Regions from separate parts of the Paenibacillus sp. Soil724D2 genome, predicted to be linked through region 2. Evidence: riboswitches for the same ligand, from Rfam matches in the RefSeq annotation. Region 2 holds a riboswitch; the other holds the start of a gene.
The links. Region 2 has a riboswitch for ZMP and ZTP ahead of rpiB (ribose 5-phosphate isomerase B). Riboswitches for the same ligand answer to the same signal wherever they lie in the genome.
Positions count from the first base shown of each region.

Region 1: another riboswitch for ZMP and ZTP. It lies ahead of ASG85_RS13250 (bifunctional 5,10-methylenetetrahydrofolate dehydrogenase/5,10-methenyltetrahydrofolate cyclohydrolase); the one in region 2 lies ahead of rpiB (ribose 5-phosphate isomerase B).

Region 1 is NZ_LMRY01000012.1:31,914-39,337, forward strand. Features, by position in the region: gene ASG85_RS13230 (M14 family metallocarboxypeptidase) at 1-44, shown strand, start outside; gene ASG85_RS13235 (hypothetical protein) at 147-356, shown strand; gene ASG85_RS13240 (hypothetical protein) at 400-600, opposite strand; gene ASG85_RS13245 (hypothetical protein) at 1,105-1,284, opposite strand; gene ASG85_RS13250 (bifunctional 5,10-methylenetetrahydrofolate dehydrogenase/5,10-methenyltetrahydrofolate cyclohydrolase) at 1,411-2,262, opposite strand; ZMP/ZTP riboswitch at 2,325-2,404, opposite strand; gene ASG85_RS13255 (FAD-dependent oxidoreductase) at 2,483-4,732, opposite strand; gene ASG85_RS13260 (helix-turn-helix domain-containing protein) at 4,856-5,638, shown strand; gene ytvI (sporulation integral membrane protein YtvI) at 6,101-7,213, opposite strand; gene map (type I methionyl aminopeptidase) at 7,233-7,424, opposite strand, start outside.
Region 2 is NZ_LMRY01000031.1:49,701-57,124, reverse strand. Features, by position in the region: gene spoIIR (stage II sporulation protein R) at 1,105-1,863, shown strand; gene ASG85_RS23750 (L-threonylcarbamoyladenylate synthase) at 1,926-2,999, shown strand; gene ASG85_RS23745 (manganese efflux pump MntP family protein) at 3,064-3,624, shown strand; gene ASG85_RS23740 (low molecular weight protein arginine phosphatase) at 3,681-4,274, shown strand; ZMP/ZTP riboswitch at 4,351-4,431, shown strand; gene rpiB (ribose 5-phosphate isomerase B) at 4,535-4,993, shown strand; gene ASG85_RS23730 (TIGR01440 family protein) at 5,009-5,614, shown strand; gene glyA (serine hydroxymethyltransferase) at 5,674-6,924, shown strand; gene ASG85_RS23720 (ABC transporter substrate-binding protein) at 7,064-7,424, shown strand, end outside.

The DNA.
Region 1 (7,424 bases), on a different contig from region 2:
ATGAGGAATTGGTTCCTATCCTATTGACAGCGATGGAACTTTAAAATTTGTCATAGACAAGTATAACGAACTTGAGCATGCTTCCCAAGAACCGTTCCGCCCAGACTTCATATACTGAAGGAAGGAAACTGTTGGGAGGCGTGGATATGGCACCACCTAAAGGGAAGGGTAAGGCATCCAAGAAGAAAGAACTTTCATCCAGAGTACAATACACGATGAGGCTTGTGGAGTCGTCCACATGTGCGGTTTGTAAGACACCGTGCACAAGAGGACTTCGGTACTTGGCCATGATGTCTGAGCCAGGAGCCGTTGGTAAAGGTGTTCCGTGTATTTTGACAAGAAGAAAAGTCACCTAATGCAAAAAGTCCACGCCCTTGTTATTTAAGGCGTGGACTTTCTTTATTGCGGGATATGTTCGCTTGGGATGGAACACTTATTTTCAATAAAACGAATTTGATTCTCAAGTCGATTCCGATGCTCTTCTTGTTTTTTGTCGGAAGAGGCTGCTTGCCCTTGGAATTGTTCAAGTTCTTGTTTTAAACTATGCAGGTCAGAGCCCGCATTCGCACAGTCATAATTGCTTTCTAACTGATCGAGCATATATCGGCCTCCTGATATGGAATATTGTTATTTCTTACCTTTCTTGTTGCTGCTCTGATCTTGTGTTCGAGTCGTTGTATTTTGTCTGGCGTGCCCTTGCTGCTTATGATCTTCTGACATTTGGTTGTTCACTCCTTAAAATGTAGGATTTTGGACGGTGCGTGATTATTATAAGCATTCGGCTGAATTTGATACGAAAAAAATAAAAACCCCGCGAGCGATTAAAGATCGTTCGTCAGGGCTGAGCTGTGGATGTGAAATGTTGCCGTTAACTCTAACCTTTCTTATTGGTTTTCTGATCTTGTGCACGTGCCGTTGTATTTTTTTGGGATTGTCCTGTTTTTTTATGAGATTCAGACATGGTTGTTCACTCCTTAAAATGTAGGATTTTTGCGCTGCGAGATTATTATGAGCATTCAGCCGAATTTGATGCGATAAAAATAAAAAGCCCCGCGAGCGATTTGAAATCGATCGTCAGGGCTATGTGCGATGAGTGGGTATGGATTAATGGTTCGGTGTCAGCAATTTATCTTCTAAGGATTGTTTAACCTTCTTGATCGCATCTGTCTCTAATTTGTGGTTTTGGTTAAATTTAGTGCCTGTCAATGCAAGCGCTTCCTTAACCGTCATTTCCACACGAATCAATTCTTCACCTTGCGGGATTTGCACGGAATTGTTGGGCATTTGTATCACTCCTATGTCAACTTTTTGAAGTGGAAACCTTGATTTGATGCACTTTTAATATAACACACCATGTAAGGTTAAACAAGGGTTATTAAGACCTATTTTAGAAAAAAGAATGTCGGAAACTCAAGTTATAAGATTGCTTTTTTCGGCAGCAAGAACGGTGTGTTTGAGCAGCATGGCAATGGTCACCGGGCCAATTCCAGCAGGGACAGGGGTAATTGCACTAGCTTTTTTTAGACAAGCTTCGAAATCGACATCGCCAATGTTGCCAGCATTATATCCAGCATCTAAAACGACAGCACCTTCCTTAATCCATGCTCCTTGAATAAAAGCAGGTTTACCAACTGCTGCAACGACAATATCAGCTAACCCGATAATTAGGGGGAGATTATTTGTTTTTGAATGGCAAATGGTTACGGTTGCGTTTCTATTCAGCAGCATAAGTGATACGGGTTTACCTAGAATCGGACTCCGACCAACGATTACTGCATGCTTGCCTTCAATTGGAATCTGATAATAATCCAGAATAGCTAGAATGGCTGCCGGGGTACAGGATGGAAAGCTGGCCGCTCCAAAAGCATTTTGAGCAAAGCCCAGCAGGGTAACGCCATCCACATCTTTTTCGATCTGAATGGCTTCAAACGCGGCTCTTTCATCAATATGGTGCGGAACCGGATGCTGCAATAAAATACCATGGATCTGAGGATCCGCGTTTAATTGTTGAATAACAGCAATAAGCTCCTCTGTTGTAGTTGCTTTATTTAGGTGGATTCGTCTGGAATCAATGCCTAACCGCTTGCATGCGCTGCTTTTCATACGTACATAGGTTTCGGAAGAAGGGTCATCGCCAACAAGTATGGTAGCTAAACACGGTAAGACACCTCTTACGGACAGTTGGTTGATTCTTTCGACTAGAGTTTCGTTCATGCTTTTCGCGACACGTGTACCATCCAAAATTAATTTTTCTGAATTCATTTTACCCTCAACCCTTCATTTGTTTGTAAAAACATAAAGAGGTAAGGGGGATGAATCCCCCTTACCTCTGCCCAGGCGTACGGCTGTAAGATCAATGTGCTTCCTCATGGGTATCCATGCTTCGCCAGTCACACATCAACTTTTAATTGATCTAATCATAATGGAAGGTTATGGAATACGCAACTCTTATAATGCTTTAAGGGTGTTGATAATTGCTTGATCAACCATAGCAACGAATTTCTATAATTTCTGCCCGTTCCGTCCCGTTCGTCGCTTCAACGACCACACGAAGTCGATCAGTCGTCACAGCTTCCGGCAAAAGATGAACATGATTACGTGTATGATTATCGAGCCTATCAGCGACTGTGGTCCAATCACCGCCGATGAAGGCCTGTATTTTATAGTCTTTGACCAGTTCAGGAATGATCTCGAATTCCGTCCGATGATGATGCAAATTAATTAAATCTTCATTCACGTCATCATTGAAAGTGAGATGTACACTTCGAATCTGCACAGCCTCTGGCCAACTGGCTTCAAGCCATTCAGGCTGGGAGACCTCAAGGCCGGCTGACGACCATAGATGAGGGCCTCCGTAAGGACGCTTATACCCATCGGCAGCTTTATCGGCTGCGAATGCGGATGTGGGTGAGAGCAGACGGAAGCAGATTGGCTTCCGAATGAAGGCATTCGCGCTCCAATCAATGACAGGCTGATGATGATGCATGTCACCGAAATCTGCGCTGTCTTCTGATGCAGCATCATGTTTGAAGGACAGCACGCCCGTTTGTGGTCTAGCGGATAGATGGATGGAAAGCGCCGGGTTGCTTCTGAGAATGATAAAAGCATTCTGAGCGGTTTCAGGATGCCAAGAAAGTGCAGCCTTTACCCACTGTTGAGAACCCTTAGCCACAGCTACTTGAATGGACGTCATCTGTTTGTGCGGGACGTAGTTCTGCGGCTTCCCAGTGCTCCAGAGCTCGACTGTCAGCTCCGTTGCCTCCGAAGCATCCAGCAGCAGCTCGATGCCGTCAATGAACGGATCTGCCGGCACAAGAAGCGCTACATGCGCGTTCAGCGGCAGCACCGACGCAGATTGCTCTAGCGCAAGTTGCGTCAAGGTGCTGGACGCCGTCATCTCTGCGCGTAGCACAAGATCGGCCGCATCCGCGTTCTTCAAACCGAGGACGGCTGCATCCTGTCGAAGCAGCGTCTGCTGAAGCTCGCTCAAGTGGTTGCTGTGCAGCTCGCGTGGGGAGATGCCCTTTGCCGCGCAGAGCGCGGCTCCTGTGCCCGCGGCTTCGCCAATGACGGCACACGTCGCCATGACGCGAGTCGTGCCAAAGGCAACGTGGGACGCGCTGATGTTGCGTCCCGCCATCAGCATATTCGTCACGTTGACGGAGTAGAGGGAACGGAACGGGATATGATAACTGCCGTCCATATGCATATGTTTAGAACCTTTGGCTGTGGCATACATCCCCTGCGGTGGATGTAAATCGATGGACCAGCCACCGAAAGCGACACGGTCTTCAAACTGCTCCTGTGCGATGATATCGTTCTGATTGAGCACGTAGTCCCCAACGAAACGACGATATTCCCTTTTCCCCGGAATGGAGCCGATCCATTCGAGCGTCAGGTTTTCACTCTCGAATTTACCGGAATTTTTGATATAATCCCAAATACCATAGATAACTGAGGACAGCTCATCCCTGATTCGCTCGTTTTCATGAACAACATCGTGCTCACCGCCCCATTCAATCCACCAATAAGCGCAGCCATTATCTCCGCTGCGAATGACGCGTTTCATGGGAATGGACGTTTGAGTGATGTCTTTCGCGAAGCTTGGTGCGATATATTTGACCGGGCGGCCTGCGTCTTTTGTATAGAACAGCAGGGTGCTTCCAAGTGTAATATCGTCCGCGACGAGCGGTGCCCATTCCTCATTAAACTCCTCTTGGGCTTCACGCCCAATACGATACTTCGCACCTGCGAGGAAACCGACTAGCCCGTCACCTGTACAATCAAGGTATACACGGCTATCGAAACGGATACGTCGTTCAGATCCCATCATCCAGCCTGTGACAGAACGAATCGTTCGACTAGTCTCGTCACCATCGGCGTGGACCTCATGGACATCCGTGTTTAAAAACAACGTGATATTCTTCTCTGCTTTGACTTTTTCCAGTACGATGAGGTCCCAGATATAAGGGTTTCCGTCGATATTACGGTACTGATTCTCCACAAATAGTTCACCCATGATGCCGGTTTCTCTAGCATTTCGATGAACTCCGTGAGAGGTAGCGCCGCATACCCAGACGCGAACCTCGCTGCTGGCATTACCGCCAAGTACAGGACGATTTTGGACGAGAGAGACGCTTTGGCCTAACCGAGCTGCAGCGATTGCCGCGCAAACACCTGCTAATCCTCCACCAACTACGGTTATGTCTGATAAAACAATTTCATGTTTCATAACTCAGCACCTCACTAGTTTATAGGATGTCTATAATTTCATTGTATAATATCCTATTTCCATTGAACATGCAGACAGTTACAATAGACATATACTTTATTTCAATATTGAAGGAGTGAAACAGTGTCTATTCGTGATGTGACTATGAAGCTCATCTCCCATGTCTATTGGCACCGTAAAGTGGAATTTATGCTAGAGGAAGATGAGTATCCTTGTTGGACGATATTTGCCGTAGAAGATGGCAGATTCTTCTATCGAGTCGGGGAGCAGAAAGGCGAAGCGAAGTTCGGAGACTTTGTCATATGTCCGCCCCATACCGTGTTTCGGAGGAAAACTCTCGAACCCCTGTCCTTTCACTTCCTGCAGTTTGTATGGTTATCTGAACCCAGTGTTGGCGATGAAGCCTTCTGGAAAGGAAAGTTGACCATTAACGATACAGATCGGTTATCATCCAATTATCGATATTTGAGACAGCTTCCCGGCTGGGATGAAGAGAGCACGCTGCACAAAGAACACATGGTGAACGATCTATTGCGTTTGGTCAAAATGGAGCGTGATCGCAAAGATGACCTTTCCTCAGAAGTCGATTTGTTGATGGAGAAAGCCCGGAGGCACATAACGGAATATGCATATGCAAGCTTATCCCTGTTGGATTTGGCGGTAACTCTGGGACTCACTCCCGTACAATTCACCCGCAAGTTTCGAAAGGCTTTCGGACAAACACCATCTGAGTTTTTGAATGAGATGCGTCTCACAAGAGCTCGGCATTTGTTGGAGGGATCAACGCTTACTTTGGATGCAATTGCCGAGAAATGCGGATTCGAAAACGGCTTTTATCTGAGCCGTGTTTTTACGCAGAAAATTGGCATGGCTCCGTCGATATACCGAAGCAGGCATCGCGTATAAAAAAAGGCGCCAACTTTTCCTTTATGAGGAAGTTGGCGCCTTTTCGTTGATAAGAAAGTATAAGTTTTATACTTTTGTTTGCATCGGTTTCCGGTTTATTGGAGAAATGGGGAAATAGGAAGGAAAGTTGTACAGAGTACAACAATTTCCTTGATTTCTTCTAAATAAGCTGAAGATGTTGTAGGTTATACAACAATTCAGCCTTCTTTCCGGCAAATGGGTTACTTTTGACTGGAATTGATGTATATTATGCAACAATCGCGTGAAAATCGTGAATTGGCCTACGAAATGTTGTACAAAGTGCAGCAACATCACACGATAACCAAATAAAAGGTTACAAAATGCAATTTTACACGGATAAGCATGCGAATGTTTTAACAAAACGCCGGGGCGCAACATACTTTGCATATCATCTATATTAACACTCTCATCCAAGGACTTCGCAACCCGTATGTTCAATCATTAAGGTCCGCTATAAGGTAATTTACCTTGAACATACTCATCCTCTGGCTTACGAATCCAGCGTTGCAGGTAGCCTTGCGTATACAGTGCTTTGATTAGAATGATCAATACAGGCGAAAGGATGACCCCTGCAAATCCAAATAGGGAAAGGGATATAATCATAAAGGCTAAGGTCGTAAAGGCCGATACTCCGAGTGATTCCCCAGTGATCTTTGGCTCCATAATTTGTCTGACGAGGATGACGACCAGGAGTATGGCACTGAGCCAGATCGCTAGAGTCGTTTGACCAACAATAAACAGGTAGATGATCCATGGAATGAACAAAGTGGATACACCAAGCAGCGGAAGTACGTCGAATATGGCTGACAACAACGAGATGGAGAAAGCATTATTAACGCCGAGCAGGAGCAAGGCGAAAAACACGACAATGAATGTTAAAGAGATTAGTTTGGCTTGCGCTTTTATGTAGGAGACGATCCCCTTCACGACATTTTCTTTGAGAAAAAAGAAAACGGATTTGAAGGTTTTTGGTGTTTTTTCACCTGCGAGGCGTTTCCAAGAATCAATTTCAATGCTAAGGAAGTAAGCTAAGATAATCCCGACGATGAAGTTAAACATGAAGGTTGAGAAGGATGTCAACGAGGCTACCAATCCTGATAAGAAAGCAATGATAAACTTGGAGGCATTGCCGGCGAATTGCCCAGCATAATCTTTGGCTTTCGCAATAACGTCAGGTGGCAGCGCTTGGAATTGGTTATTCAATTCGCTAATTTTTTGCACAATTTGATCATTGAAAACGGCTTGATATTCATCCACCTTATCGACAAGACTCATGATCTGGCTAGTGAAAATGACAGCGGCACCGGCAAGTGCGCCAAGGATAATAAGGACGAATACTAAGGTCGAAATCGCTGATGCGATTGACTTACGTATCCCTTTACGGTTCAAAAACCTAGCAAAAGGCTCGATCATCATGAAAATGATCAGAGCCAGAAAGATAGGGGTAGCGATGCGATACAGGTAACTAAATAACAGCATGAATAAATAGACGGTTAGAACAATAAGAGCAATGTCAAAGGCTGTCCTCCAATATTTCTTGTAAAAAGAAATCATGCATGTTCCTCCGGTATCTTTATTGTTCAGTTAAAATAATCGGTCCTTGACTCGTAATGGCAATCGTATGTTCATATTGAGCGGATAAGCTGCCGTCATAGGTCCTTGCTGTCCATCCATCTTGATCTACTTTGGAATGGTATTTACCTACATTTAGCATCGGCTCAATCGTGAAGACCATGCCTTCTTTAATCCGCGGCCCTTTGCCTGC
Region 2 (7,424 bases):
TTCGTAGCGTTGTGAAAGAACGCGATAGTTTTGTATGGCACAGAGAAATTGGTGTCTGTTAAGAGTGTTTTTCATCGCTACAGCAACTTGTATGAATTGAAGACTCACTATAGCGATGTTTTTCACTCTTACAGACAAGTTATCAGGTTGTTTCGGAGAAATTGGTGTCTGCTAAGAGTGTTTTTCATCGCTACAGCTACTTGTATGAGTTGAAGAGTCACTTTAGCGATGTTTTTCACTCTTACACACAAGCTATCAGGTTGTTTTGGAGGAATTGATGTCTACTAAGAGTGTTATTCATCGCTACAGTTACTTGTATGAGTTGAAGAGTCACTTTAGCGATGTTTTTCACTCTTACAGACAAGCTATCAGGTCAGGTTGTTTTGGAGGGATTGGTGTCTACTAAGAGTGCTTTTCATCGCTACAGCTACTTGTATGAGTTGAAGAGTCACAATAACGATGTTTTTCACTCTTACACACAAGCTATCAGGTTGTTTTGGAGGGATTGGTGTCTGCTAAGAGTGTTTTTCATAACTACAGCTACTTGTATGAGTTGAAGAGTCACAATAGCGATGTTTTTCACTCTTACAGACAAGCTATCAGGTTGTTTTGGAAGAGAGGAATTGGAGTCTGCTAAGAGTGTTTTTCATCGCTACAGCTACTTGTATGAATTGAAGAGTCACTATAGCGATGTTTTTCACTCTTACAGACAAGCTATCAGGTTGTTTTGGAGAAATTGGTGTCTGCTAAGAGTGTTTTTCATCGCTACAGCTACTTATTTGAGTAGATGAGTCACTTTAACGATGTTTTTCACTCTTACAGACAAGCTATCAGGTTGTTTTGGAGGAATTGGCGTATGTTTAAGAGTGTTTTTCATCGCTACAGCTACTTATTTGAGTAGATGAGTCACTTTAACGATGTTTTTCTCCCTTAAACCCATCTCCTCCAACCAAATGCCACCTTTTTCCGCCACCCAACTTCCATTGAACTCCCCCCAATTCCAACTCTATCAATTTTCGAAAATTTAAATAGATTACTAGGTTTAGCTCCTCCTCTTATTGCCCATACTGGCTAGTAGAAGCGAAGGGAAAGGGGCTTTTCCTCATGGTTAAGAGAACTAATCGTCAATCTTATAAATCTTTATTATTAGTAGTTTTTGCACTTATTGTTATGATAACTTGTTGGGAATCGAATCGTTCAAATGCGGCGGTTATTTCGCCTACGATACCGGAAGAATCAATTCGTTTACGTATTCTAGCAAATTCGGATTCGCCTCAGGATCAAGCGTTGAAACGCGAGATTCGTGATGCTATTATTGCTCGTATGCAGGAGTGGGTCGTTGGACCACAAACGCTGGATGACGCAAGGACCGTAGTAAAAGCCCATTTGTCCGAGTTTGATATCCTTGTTGGACAAATGATTGAAGCGCGTGGCTACAGCTATTCACATACCGTTGAGCTTGGTAAAGTCCCTTTTCCAACGAAAATGTACGGGAATGAAGTGTACCCAGCGGGAGAGTATGAAGCGCTGCGTGTGACGATTGGTACGGGGGAAGGTCAGAACTGGTGGTGTGTGTTGTTTCCGCCATTATGTTTCGTGGATTCCTTATCCGGAGAAGCAGTAGCATCAGCTGCTGTAGTAGCGAAAACGGAGGGTGATGGGAAGGTGCAATCCTCTCCAACACCTGCAACGAAAGTCAGTAAAGCTGCTTCAACAGTTAAACCCGACAAGTCTAACTCTGTCGTTAAAGACAGTAAAGCTACACAAGAGGAAGAAAAAACGGAATCCGTTGATGCAAAGCAGCCACAAGTTAAGTTTTTTATCTGGGAAATGGTGAAGAAGATTGTATCGTGGTTCAGCTAAGAAAATTCACCCCGTGTGTGTTTGTTTGAGGATCAGAATTTTATTTGAAGTTAGGATGATAGATGATCGTGACAAAATACTGGAAAGTGGATCAGGGGAAAGGGACCGAGATAAGTGGCTATTTGGCTGAAGCAGCCCTGCTTCTCCAAAGTGGTCAAACAGTAGCCTTTCCTACAGAGACAGTATATGGTCTTGGGGCAGATGCTACGAATACGGCAGCGGTTGAAGGGATTTTCACAGCAAAAGGTCGGCCTTCGGATAACCCCCTCATTGTCCATATTGCCGATGTCGAACAGCTTTCAAGTTTAATTCTTTCTGATCGTGTAACGTCGGATCATCGCCAGCTTATGGAGGTTTTCTGGCCGGGTCCTCTTACCATTGTGCTGCCTGTGAAAACAGGTGGCATTTCGCCGTTAGTTACCGCTGGTCTAAAGACTGTGGGTGTGCGAATTCCGGATCATCCCGTGGCTTTGCAGCTTCTTCGTGAAGCGGGACTTCCCATAGCCGCGCCGAGTGCCAATAGCTCAGGCAGACCTAGTCCAACACTCGCCTCACATGTCAGAGATGATTTGGATGGTCGGATTGGCGGGATCGTAGATGGTGGTGCAACGGGAGTTGGTGTCGAGTCAACTGTGATCGAGCTTGTAAATGATGAGCTGTACATTTTGCGTCCCGGTGGTGTTACGGCAGAGCAGCTGCAATCGGCACTGCCTACTATTCGGATTCATGAGCCAGAGCGGGAAGAGGTGCAAGATTCCGAAACACCGCGTGCTCCTGGGATGAAGTACACACATTACGCACCAAAAGGATTTATGCATATCGTTCAAGGTGGAGATACAGAAGCTGTTGCTGAATGGATCCAAAACGATCTTGATGCAGCTAAGGCGCGTGGTGAGTCAACGGGTATTCTTACTTTTGAGGAGAGAGCCTCTCGTTACCATGCTGATTTGGTTATTGCCTGCGGATCGTTATCGCAACCGGAAACAATCGCTCAGGATCTTTATGCTGCGTTAAGGCAATTTGATCAAGAAGGTATTCAATATATTGCTGCAGAGGGTTGTCCAGAAACGGGGATTGGCCTTGCGGTTATGAATCGACTTCGTAAAGCAGCCGGTCATCGGCTTGTACGTGTTTAGCTAGCATGATTCCCTGTTTGTCCGCATATCTTGAGAGAGAAACGTGGACAAGGGGGATAGTGCTATGCTCGCATCTGGGGTGGAGTTTGGGCAGCTGGTAACAATTATTATTATGGCGATTGCTTTAGGCCTGGATGCTTTTTCCTTAGGGATTGGCATAGGGATGAAGGGTATTCGTTTGATTGATATTATGAAAATTAGCTTCGTGATTGGTATATTTCACGTTCTCATGCCTTTGATGGGTATGTTTATGGGGCAATATGTTTCATTGCTGCTCGGGAATGTCGCTACAGCGGCTGGGGGATGTTTACTCATTCTTTTGGGATCGCATATGGTGTATAGTTCGATTCGTGGAGAAGAAGCAACTTCATTTGATCATAGGTCAGCTTGGGGATTAACGATCTTCTCACTTAGTGTCAGTATTGATTCATTCTCTGTTGGTGTATCCCTAGGTATGTTTGCTACAGACATCGTGTTGACGGTGCTGATATTTGGTTTGTTTGGAGGCTTGCTATCTATTGCAGGTTTATTGATTGGCAGGCGGGTAAGCGGCTGGGTAGGCGAGTATGGTGAGGCGTTTGGCGGGCTAATTTTGCTCACCTTTGGGATCAAGTTTTTACTGTGATACAATAGGGTATAGAAAGTTTTCATCTTAGCTTATGCTTACGATTAGGAGGGATCATGTTGCGAATTCTATTTGTTTGTACAGGAAATACGTGCCGCAGTCCATTAGCAGAAGGTTTGCTGCGTATCAGAGTGCACCAAGAAGGGCTTGCGGCGGAGGTTCGTTCAGCAGGGGTATCCGCGGTAACGGGCGGTCCAATTTCCCGAAATAGTGCATCGCTTTTACAGGAAGCGGGATTCAAGGAGCCCATTAGTTCTTTGGCGATCCAAGAGTCTGAAGTGAATTGGGCTGATCTCATTTTGACGATGACGATGGGGCATAAGCGTACGGTTATCCAGCGGTTTCCGGATGCGATTGAGAAGACTTTTACGCTCAAAGAGTACGTAGAGGATGACGCTCATATTTTACAGGCGATTGAGGAAAGGGAGCAGCTCGTTACGGAGCTTCAGCTCAAACAGGCTCTTTCACAAGCAGTTTCTGTAGAAGAAAGAAACCGCATTTTTAAGCTTGAACATGCGATTCCTGACTTTGATATTTCTGACCCGTTCGGAGGTTCCATAGAGATTTACCGACAAACGGCTGAGGAAATCAGCGGGAGTTTAGATAAATTGGTTCAGAAAATACGTGCACGAAATGAAGGCTCCAAATAACCCAGGTTCTAGATATACGAATTGCGGATACATCTTTACACATGGGGTAGAATGCGATAAAATAGAGGTATCAATCAAGACTCAATGTAACTGGCGACGAGTGGGAGCAACCACAATGGAGCATTGAGCTATACGGCCGGTCGCCTGGGCAAAAGAGCAACGCGCGTTTTCTAGCGTGTCCGCTCTTTTTTTCGTTTTCTGGTGAGCTTTGGGATATAATAGGATGGTCGAATTCGAACAAGCAAAGGAGCGTTCTATTCATGAAAATTGCCTTAGGTGCGGATCATGCAGGCTATCGTTTGAAAGATGTTATCATTCCTTTTATTGAGTCATTAGGTCACCAAGTCGTCGATTATGGCTGCAGCTGTGCAGATTCGGTCGATTATCCCGACTATGCGCTTAAAGTTTGTGAGCAAGTGGTATCAGGCGAAGCTGATAAAGGTATTCTGATTTGCGGAACGGGTATCGGGATGTCGATTGCCGCGAATAAAGTTCCGGGCATCCGTTGTGCACTCGTACATGATCTTTTCTCAGCGAAAGCGACGCGTGAACACAATGATACGAACGTACTAGCCTTAGGTGAACGTGTTATTGGACCGGGTGTAGCTGAGGAAATCGTGAAAATCTGGCTCGAAACCGAGTTTTCTCAAGGTGTTCGTCACCAGAATCGCATTAACAAAGTGCAAAGTATCGAAGACCGTTTCACACTGCATCCATAGGAACGGGGGATCATGATGACAGATTCCATTCTTTCTAATGTTGCCGAGGCTTTGGAAACAAATCTTCGGGAATTGGTCAAAGTCGGCAATCTCAGATCGGGTCAAATTCTGATTATCGGGACAAGCACGAGTGAAATTCTCGGGCATAGGATCGGTACATCAGGAACGCTGGATGCCGCCAAGCCGATCTTTGAAACGGCGCAGAGCATAAGCCGCGAGTTCGGGCTGCACTTAGCCTTTCAATGCTGCGAGCATTTGAACCGTGCAATCGTTATTGAGGAAGAGCTGCTATTGCATTCGCCTCAGCTTGAGCCTGTCTCTGTCATTCCGGTGCCAAAGGCCGGAGGTTCGATGGCCTCCTATGCGTACCGCCATTTCGCGAAGCCGGTCGTTGTCGAGACGATTCAGGCACATGCCGGCATCGATATTGGCAGCACGCTTATTGGGATGCATTTGCGCCGAGTAGCTGTGCCGGCAAGGCCGCCGGTCCGAAACATTGGCCATGCCTATGTGACGATGGCTTTTACCCGGCCTAAGTTGATTGGCGGTACAAGAGCTGTTTACCTACCTGATGAAGCGGAACAACTCTATCAAACAGCCGCACCCGATGCGGATTGTTAGCCATTACCTCTATGAATAAAGACTTAACAAATAAGACTACCCTGTAGGAGGAATTTAAAATGACAAACTTTTTGAGCAAACAAGATCCAAAAATTGTAGAAGCGATGAACCTTGAGCTTGCCCGTCAACGTGACAAAATCGAGCTTATTGCATCCGAAAACATCGTTAGCCAAGCTGTTCTTGAAGCTATGGGTACAGTACTAACGAACAAATATGCTGAAGGTTACCCTGGCAAAAGATACTATGGCGGCTGCGAGTACGTAGACATCGTAGAAGATATCGCTCGCGATCGTGCAAAAGAGCTTTTCGGTGCTGAGCACGCGAACGTTCAACCGCATTCCGGCGCACAAGCCAACATGGCTGTTTACCTGGCAGCTCTAAACCCTGGAGATACGGTACTGGGTATGAACCTGGCACATGGTGGTCACTTAACGCACGGTAGTCCAGTGAATGCTTCTGGTATTCTCTACAACTTCGTTGCTTATGGCGTAAGCGAAAAAGATTTCCGCATTGATTACGACGATGTTCGTAAAGCTGCGTTCAAACACAAGCCTCGCATGCTCGTAGCTGGCGCAAGTGCTTACCCGCGCACGATTGATTTCGAAGCTTTGGCTTCCATCGCAAATGATGTAGGCGCGCTGTTCTTCGTCGATATGGCGCATATCGCGGGTCTTGTTGCTGCTGGTTTGCATCCGAACCCAGTGCCGCACGCACATTTCGTAACGACAACAACGCACAAAACGCTTCGCGGTCCTCGCGGCGGTATGATTCTTACGCGCAAAGCTTGGGCAGCAGCGATCGATAAAGCCGTTTTCCCTGGTACTCAAGGTGGTCCTTTGATGCACACTATCGCAGCTAAAGCTGTTTCCTTCGGTGAAGCTCTGCAACCAGATTTCAAAACATACGGACAAAACGTGATCAACAATGCGCAAGCATTGGCGACTGCTTTAACAGCTGAAGGGATTAACCTTGTTTCCGGCGGTACGGATAACCACTTGATGCTGATCGATTTGCGTAACTTGAACATTTCGGGTAAAGACGCTGAACACGTTCTAGACGAAATTGGCATTACTGCAAACAAAAACGCGATTCCTTTTGACCCAACAAGCCCGTTCATCACTAGCGGTATCCGTCTAGGTACACCGGCTGTAACATCCCGCGGTATGAATGAAGAAGCGATGAAAACAATCGCGAAAGTAATTGGACTTACCCTCAAAAACCCGAAAGATGAAGCTGTTCTTGAGAAAGCACGCGGCTTAGTGAAGGACCTGACAGCGCAATATCCGCTTTACCCAGGTTTAACTTACTAATTCTGATTTAAAAATAGGTTCAGGCCGGCTCTCTGGAGTCGGCTTTTTTTTCATCCTTTTATCCGTCCAGGGACTGTTGACGAAAGTATGGGGGCAGACCTATACTTCTTGGTAATTCGTGTAAAAGGAGGTTGCATCCATGCAGCTTGTTTTACAGTACGTGCAGTTGAAAACAACCATGATGCGGGTTCACAATTTTCAACAAACCGATATGGATGTGCCCGTGTCCGTTGAAGAAATAGCCGGTTACCTGTATTGTACGGAACGAAATGTGAAGATATTGATTCGCAAGATGGTTGAGATGGCATGGATTTCCTGGACACCAGGTCGCGGGCGCGGCAATCGTTCTACGATTCGGTTTCTGGCTTCGGTCGAAGATCTTTTGTTTGCGGAAGCGAAATTGCATGTTGAACAGGGGAATTTGAACAGCGCAATGAGTTTGTTTCAAATTGAAGGATTGGATTCCGGAGTCATGGATCGATTCTTAGCTTGGTTAGGAA